DNA from 2 places in the Microbacterium sp. NFH-22A-Y genome. Region 1 is predicted to be linked to the other one. Evidence: riboswitches for the same ligand, from Rfam matches in the RefSeq annotation. Region 1 holds a riboswitch; the other holds the start of a gene.
The links. A riboswitch is a leader RNA that binds a small molecule or an ion and turns the genes downstream of it on or off. The one in region 1 is predicted to bind thiamine pyrophosphate.
Positions count from the first base shown of each region.

Region 2: it holds a riboswitch for thiamine pyrophosphate, as region 1 does, so the genes downstream of both, thiM (hydroxyethylthiazole kinase) here and L0965_RS01550 (ECF transporter S component) in region 1, are expected to answer to the same signal.

Region 1 covers NZ_JACBGF010000001.1:332,260-335,659, forward strand. Annotated here, with positions in the region: gene L0965_RS01540 (SLC13 family permease) at 1-149, shown strand, start outside; gene L0965_RS01545 (D-alanyl-D-alanine carboxypeptidase) at 174-1,580, opposite strand; TPP riboswitch at 1,614-1,723, shown strand; gene L0965_RS01550 (ECF transporter S component) at 1,717-2,382, shown strand; gene L0965_RS01555 (ABC transporter ATP-binding protein) at 2,463-3,400, shown strand, end outside.
Region 2 covers NZ_JACBGF010000001.1:949,339-952,738, forward strand. Annotated here, with positions in the region: gene thiE (thiamine phosphate synthase) at 1-666, opposite strand, end outside; gene thiM (hydroxyethylthiazole kinase) at 663-1,466, opposite strand; TPP riboswitch at 1,459-1,553, opposite strand; gene L0965_RS04515 (NAD(P)-binding domain-containing protein) at 1,603-2,706, opposite strand; gene L0965_RS04520 (DNA polymerase III subunit gamma and tau) at 2,793-3,400, shown strand, end outside.

The sequences.
Region 1 (3,400 bases):
TCCTCACGCCCGTGGCGACTCCGGCCAACCTGATGGTGATGCAGCCGGGCGGCTACCGGTTCGGCGACTACGGCAAGCTCGGCCTGCCGCTGATGGCGGTGTACCTCCTCGTCGCCGTGGTGTACGTGCCGCTGATCTGGCCGTTCTAGCGCCACCGCGTCGCGGCCCGCGGCTCAGTCGGCCAGACCCCACAGCTGCAGCGGGTGGGTCAGACGCCACCACGCGTCCGGATCGGGGATGTCGGCGGTGAGGTGCACGCCGACGGTCGCCGCGTCCAGCGGTCCCGTCACCCGCACCTCGCCGACGGCCGCGTCGACGGTGCGCGCCGCGCCCAGATCGAGGTCCGTCGTCACGGTGGACGCCGCGCCGTTCCACAGGATCACCGCCGCGTCGGCATCCGTCACAATGTTCGCCGTCGCCCCCCACGCGGTCGAGACGACGCCCGCGAGGGTGCCGGCCGGCAGGGTGCGCGGCGCGGCGACCTCGGCGGCCACGTCGGCCAGCAGGCGCGCCGTCTCCTGGTCGCGGGCCTCGTCGGACGACTGGCCGAGCGCGGTCGCGTAGACGCGCACGGTCACCGCGCCGACGGTGACGTCCTTCGCCGCCAGCAGGTTGTAGAACCCCGCCAGGCTGCCGGTCTTGAGACCGACCACGGCCGGGTCGGCGAGCAGGTCGTTGGTGTTGGTGACCTCGCCGGCCCCGGGAAGCTCGACCGTCCGGGTGCGGACGATCTCCGCCACGACCGGGTGGGCCAGCGCGATCCGCGCGAGCGCGATGAGCGCGGCCGGATCGGCGGCGTTCGCGGGGTCGATCCCGGTGGGCTCGGCCAGGGTGATCCCGGGCAGTCCGTGGCGGTCGAGCCACGCGCGCGCGGCGGCCGAGAAGACCTCGTCGGTCGGCCAGATCGTGCCGGCGAGGCGATCGGTGTAGTTGCCGGCCGAGCCGATGAGGATGCCCTGGAGCATCTGATACTCCGTGAGCGAGCCGCCGACGGGCACGTCGAGGGCGGACTCGTCGTTGGCCAGATAGTCGTAGTAGGTCGAGCGGTCGCGCGAGGTGAACGCGAACTCCCGCCCCTGCTCCCCGACGTTCAGCGGCATCTCGTCCAGGATCATCAGCACCGTCACGAGCTTCGAGATGCTCGCCATCGAGACCGCCGCATCGCTCGAGGCGGCCACCGCGTCGATGCCCCCGACCCCGACGGCGCCGGCCCCCTCCGTCGGCCACGCCACGGCGGTCGCCGGCGAGCCGGGACCGTCCGGGTCGATCGCGCGCACCGTCGGCGTGACGGCCCAGAGCGGCCAGAGCAGGGTCGCCGCGGCGTACGCGCCCGCGACGGCGATGGTGGTGAGGATCGGCGCGATCACCCCCGCCCGCAGGGGCGATCGGCGCGGCCGCCTCGTGAGCAGGTCGGGTGCGGGCGCGGTGTTCGCGACGGCGAGTGTCCCCGTCACGGTCGTGTCGTCGAGCCAGCCGAGCGCCTGACGTCCGTCGCGGCCCCGCACGATGACGATGTCGGTCGGTGCGGTGGACTCGCGCAGCGCGCGTCGCGACGGCGGGGGCGCGTCGTCCGAGGTCACCCGCCCAACGTACCCGGTCGCCGCTATACTCGAGCGCACAACCACGGGAGTCCGGTGAGCCGGGCTGAGAGGAAGCGATCCACGCTTCGACCGTCGAACCTGATCCGGATCATGCCGGCGCAGGGAGGAGAGAAACATGCACGCGTCTGCGTCCCCGTCCACCGTCTCGTCGGATGCCGCGGCATCCCGTTCCGCCGCGCGCACCGGCCGCCTGCGCTGGCGCGTCGTCGACATCGTCGTCGCCAGCGTCATCGGTGTGGCCGCCGGTGTCGTCTTCTGGCTGTGGGGCCAGGCGTGGACGCCGCTGAGCAGCATCCTCGCGTTCGCACCGGGGCTGGAGGGGCTGCTCTCCGGCGGGTGGCTGTTCGCCGGTGTGCTCGGTGGTCTCATCATCCGCAAGCCCGGCGCCGCGCTGTACACCGAGGTCGTCGCCGCGGTGGTGTCGATGGCCGTCGGCACGCAGTGGGGCTTCCTCACGCTGGTCTGGGGCGTCGTGCAGGGCATCGGCGCCGAGCTCGGGTTCGCGCTGTTCGCGTACGCGAACTACCGTCTGATCGCGGCGCTCACCTCGGGCGCCCTCGCCGGCCTCGCCGTGGCCCTTCTCGACACCAACTTCTCCTCGATCGCCGCCTACGAGTTCGGGCCGCGAGTGATCTACTTCGGTGCCGCCGTCGTCTCCGGCATCCTCGTCGCGGGTCTGGTGTCGTGGCTCATCGCCCGTGCCCTGGCCGCCACGGGCGCGCTGGACCGGTTCGCGGCGGGTCGAGAGGCACGTATCGCGGACGCGCCCGACGCGGCGTGAGCCCGGCCTCGCTCGCGGCGCCCGCGGCGGTCAGCGCACGAGGGTGGGGCTGGCGTCACGCCGGCCGTCGGCGCTGGGCCGTGTCGGAGCTCAACCTCGACATCGAGCCGGGCCAGCACGTCCTGCTCCTCGGCGCGAGCGGCTCGGGCAAGTCGACGCTGCTGCGCGGGCTGGCCGGCGTGCTGGGCGATGCGGAGGACGGTGAGGATGCCGGTGCGCTCCTGATCGACGGCCACGCGCCCGCCGCGGTGCGCGGACGGGCGGGCCTGGTGCTCCAGGATCCCGATGCGCAGGTCGTGCTCGCCCGGGTGGGCGACGACGTCGCCTTCGCGTGCGAGAACCTCGGCGTCCCCGCCGACGAGATCTGGCGGCGGGTCGACGAGGCCGTCCGCGCCGTCGGCCTCGACGTGCCGCGCGACCACCCGACCGCCGCCCTCTCCGGCGGACAGAAGCAGCGGCTCGCGCTCGCCGGCGCCCTCGCGATGCGGCCCGGACTGCTGCTGCTGGACGAGCCGACGGCGAACCTCGACCCGGCCGGGGCCGTCGCCGTGCGCGACGCGGTCGTCGAGGCGGCGTCGCGGACGGGCGCCACGCTCGTCGTCGTGGAGCACCGCGTCGCGCTGTGGGCCGAGCACATCGACCGCGTCGTGGTGCTCGGATCCGACGGCGGGGTGCTCGCGGACGGGAGCGCCGAGCGCGTCTTCGGCGCGCACGGCGCGGCCCTGACCGAGGCGGGCGTCTGGGTGCCGGACGTCCCCGTCGTGATCGACCCCCGGCCGCGCACGGGCACGGGGGAGGTCCTGCTGAGCGCCGACGCCGTCGCGGTGGGCCGGCGCCCGTTCGGCGAGCGGATGCCGCGGATCGTCGCGGCCGGCATCGACGCCCGGCTGCGGGCCGGGCGGGCCCTGGCGATCACCGGGGCGAACGGGGCCGGGAAGTCGACGTTCGCGATGACCCTCGCGGGGCTCGTGCCCCCGGCATCCGGGACCGTGCGCGCGAGCGCCTCGCTCGCGGCCGG
Region 2 (3,400 bases), 620 kb from region 1:
GGCGTGCTCGGCGGGGCCGGTCAGAGCGGCGGCGAAGATCCCCGCCGCCGCGCCCGGATCGGCGGCCGCGCAGATCGCCGAGACCACCGCGACGCCCGCGGCGCCCGCGGCCCGGAGGGCAGGGACGTCGGCCGGCGTCACGCCCCCGATCGCGACGCAGGGCAGTGCGGTCGCGGCGGCGATCCTCGCGAACCCGCCGATGCCGAGCGGCTCGGGGTGATCGGGCTTGGTCGCGGTGGGCCGGATGACCCCCACCCCGAGGTAGTCGAGGGTGCCGGCGGGCATCTCGGCCGCGTCGGCGAGATGGGCGGGGGTGTTCGCCGTCCAGCCGACCAGCGCGTCGGCGCCGAGCAGGGCACGGGCGGTCTGCGGGGGCACGTCGCTCTGGCCCAGGTGGATGCCGTCGACACGGGCGCCGGCGTCACGGGCCGCGAGCACGACGTCGAGCCGGTCGTCGACGACGAGCGCCGCCCGTGCGGCGACGACATCCGACAGAGCGACCGCCTGTGCGATCAGCTCGCGGGCGGTGGAGGTCTTCGCGCGCAGCTGCACCACGCTCGCCCCGCCGGCCACGGCCGCATCGACGATCTCGCACAGCAGCGGGAACGGGACGCGCTCGTCGGTGACGAGGTGCAGCGAGAGGTCGTGACCGGTGGCCCCGCTCATCGCGCGGGCTCCGCAGACGAGAGACGATCGGGGGTGTCGAGGTCGGCCGGCGCCACGGCGGCCAGAGCGTCGAGGAACGCCACCGCGAACGAGCCCGGCCCGCTGGCCGCGCGCGCCGCCCGTTCCGCCGCGACGGCGTGCACGGCGGAGGCCGCGACCGCCGCCGACAGTGGGTCGCACACGCCCAGGAAGGCCGCCATGGTCGCACCGAGCGCGCATCCGCCTCCCGTCACCCGGGTCAGCAGCGCGTCGCCGCCGTGCACCCGGACCACCCGGGTGCCGTCGGTGATCAGGTCGACCGGCCCCGACACCGCCACCACCCCGCCCGTCCGCCGGGCGAGCGCGACCGCCGCGTCCCCCGCGGCCTCCGGGTCGTCGGTGGCATCCACGCCGCGTCCGCCCGCCCCGAGGCCGGCGAGTGCGAGGATCTCCGACGCATTGCCGCGCACGATCGCGGGTCGGCGCTCGACGAGCTCGGCGGCGAGGGCCGTCCGCACCGGGAGCACGCCGACGGCGACGGGATCGAGCACCCAGCGCTCGGTCGCCGCGACCGCCTCGCGCGCCGCGGTGCGCTGCTCGGCCGTCGGCGTGCCGAGGTTCACGAGCACGCCGTCCGCGATGCCCGCGAACACGCCCGCTTCGCCGGGGATGTCGCACATCGCGGGGGCGGCGCCCAGGGCCAGGAGGGTGTTGGCGGTGAAGTTCGTCACCACCGCGTTGGTGATGCACTGCACCAGCGGATGGGCCGTGCGCACGGCATCCACGGCGTCGGCGGGGGAGAGGTGGGCGCGCGCGCTCATCAGGGGACATCCCTTCGCTCGTACGAACGAGATCAGGTTCGACGGGTGTGATCTCAGCCCATGGTTCGGGCACCCCGTGTCGTTGACCAGGAATGTAGCAGGGCGTCGCCGCGGGCGCGAACCCGCCGTCGGCGGCTCAGACCGGAGCGGCCGCGAGGTCGGCCACGATCGCGCGCACCGCGTCGCGGCCGGCGCGGTTCGCGCCCACCGTCGACTGCGACGGCCCGTAGCCGATGAGGAACAGCCGCTGCTCGTCCACGGCGCGACCGTTCGCCACGCGGACACCGCCGAGCGCGGTCCGCAGCCCCAGCGGGGCGAGATGGGCGATGTCGGCGCGGAAGCCGGTGGCCCACAGGATGACGTCGGCGGGCTCGAACGACCCGTCGGGCATCCGTACCCCGTGCTCCTCGATGCGGGTGAACATCGGGTGGCGCACCAGGACGCCGCGCTCCTGCGCACGCCGCGCCCAGGGCGTCCAGTGCTGGCCCGTCACCGAGATCACGCTGCCCGGCGCCTCACCGCGCCGCACCCGCTCCTCCACGCCCGCGATCGCCGCGACGCGGGCCGCGGTGTCGAACTCCGCGGCATCCCACCGCACCTCCTGCCGCGTGACCCAGAAGGTGTCGGCGACCCGGGAGATCTCCTCCAGGAGCTGCACGGCCGAGATGCCGGCGCCCACGACGACGACGCGCTGACCGCGGAACTCGTCGGCCGACACGTAGTCGTGCACGTGCAGCTGGCGGCCCGCGAACTGCTCCTGACCCGGGTAGTGGGGCCAGAACGGCCGTCGCCAGGTGCCCGTGGCGTTGATCACGAACCGCGCGTGCCAGGCTCCGCGATCGGTGTCGACCTCCAGGAGGCCGTGCGGATCGGCGTCGACGCGGCGCACGGCGGTGACGTCCACGGGCCGCTGGACCCTCAGATCGAATCGCCGCTCGTAGTCGGCGAAGTACGCCGGGAGCACGTCGGCGCTCGCCGCGTCGGGGTCGGCCGGGGGAACGGGGGCTCCCGGCAGTTCGTGGATGCCGTTGACGGTCGCCATCCGCAGCGAACGCCACCGATGCTGCCAGGCGCCGCCCGGAGCGGCATCGGCGTCGAGCACGACGAACACGGGGGCGCGTCCGTCGCCCGGTGCCGGGACGAACCCGCGGCGGCGCAGATGGTAGGCCGCCGACAGTCCCGCCTGGCCGGCGCCGATCACGAGGACGTCCACCGTCCGGTCGGGCAGGGCGAGACTCATGCCCATCCCAACGCGGTCCGGCCGCAGATGTTCCCGCCGGGGCGCCCGCCGCGCCGCATGTCGGGGGCACGCCGTAGTCTGTTCTGGTGACCACCGCCCTGTACCGCCGCTACCGTCCGGAGACGTTCGGCGAGATGATCGGGCAGGCGCAGGTGACCGAGCCGCTCATGACCGCCTTGCGCGGCGACCGCGTCGGGCACGCGTATCTGTTCAGCGGCCCGCGCGGCTGCGGCAAGACGACCTCGGCGCGCATCCTCGCCCGCTGCCTGAACTGCGCGGCGGGCCCGACCGACACCCCCTGCGGCGTCTGCGACAGCTGCGTGGAGCTCAGCCGCGGAGGCGGGGGCTCCCTCGACGTGGTCGAGATCGACGCGGCCTCGCACAACGGCGTCGACGACGCCCGCGACCTGCGTGAGCGCGCGATCTTCGCCCCCGCGCGCGACCGGTTCAAGATCTTCATCCTCGACGAGGCGCACATGGTGACGGCGCAGGGGTTCAACGCCCTGCTCAAGCTCGTCGAGGAGCCGCCGGAGCACGTCAAGTTCATCTTCGCGACGACCGAGCCCGAGAAGGTCATCGGCACGATCCGCTCGCGCACCCACCACTACCCGTTCCGCCTCGTCGCGCCCGCCGCGATGCTCGAGTACGTCGAACAGCTGTGCGCACAGGAGGGTGTGCAGACGGAGGCGGGCGT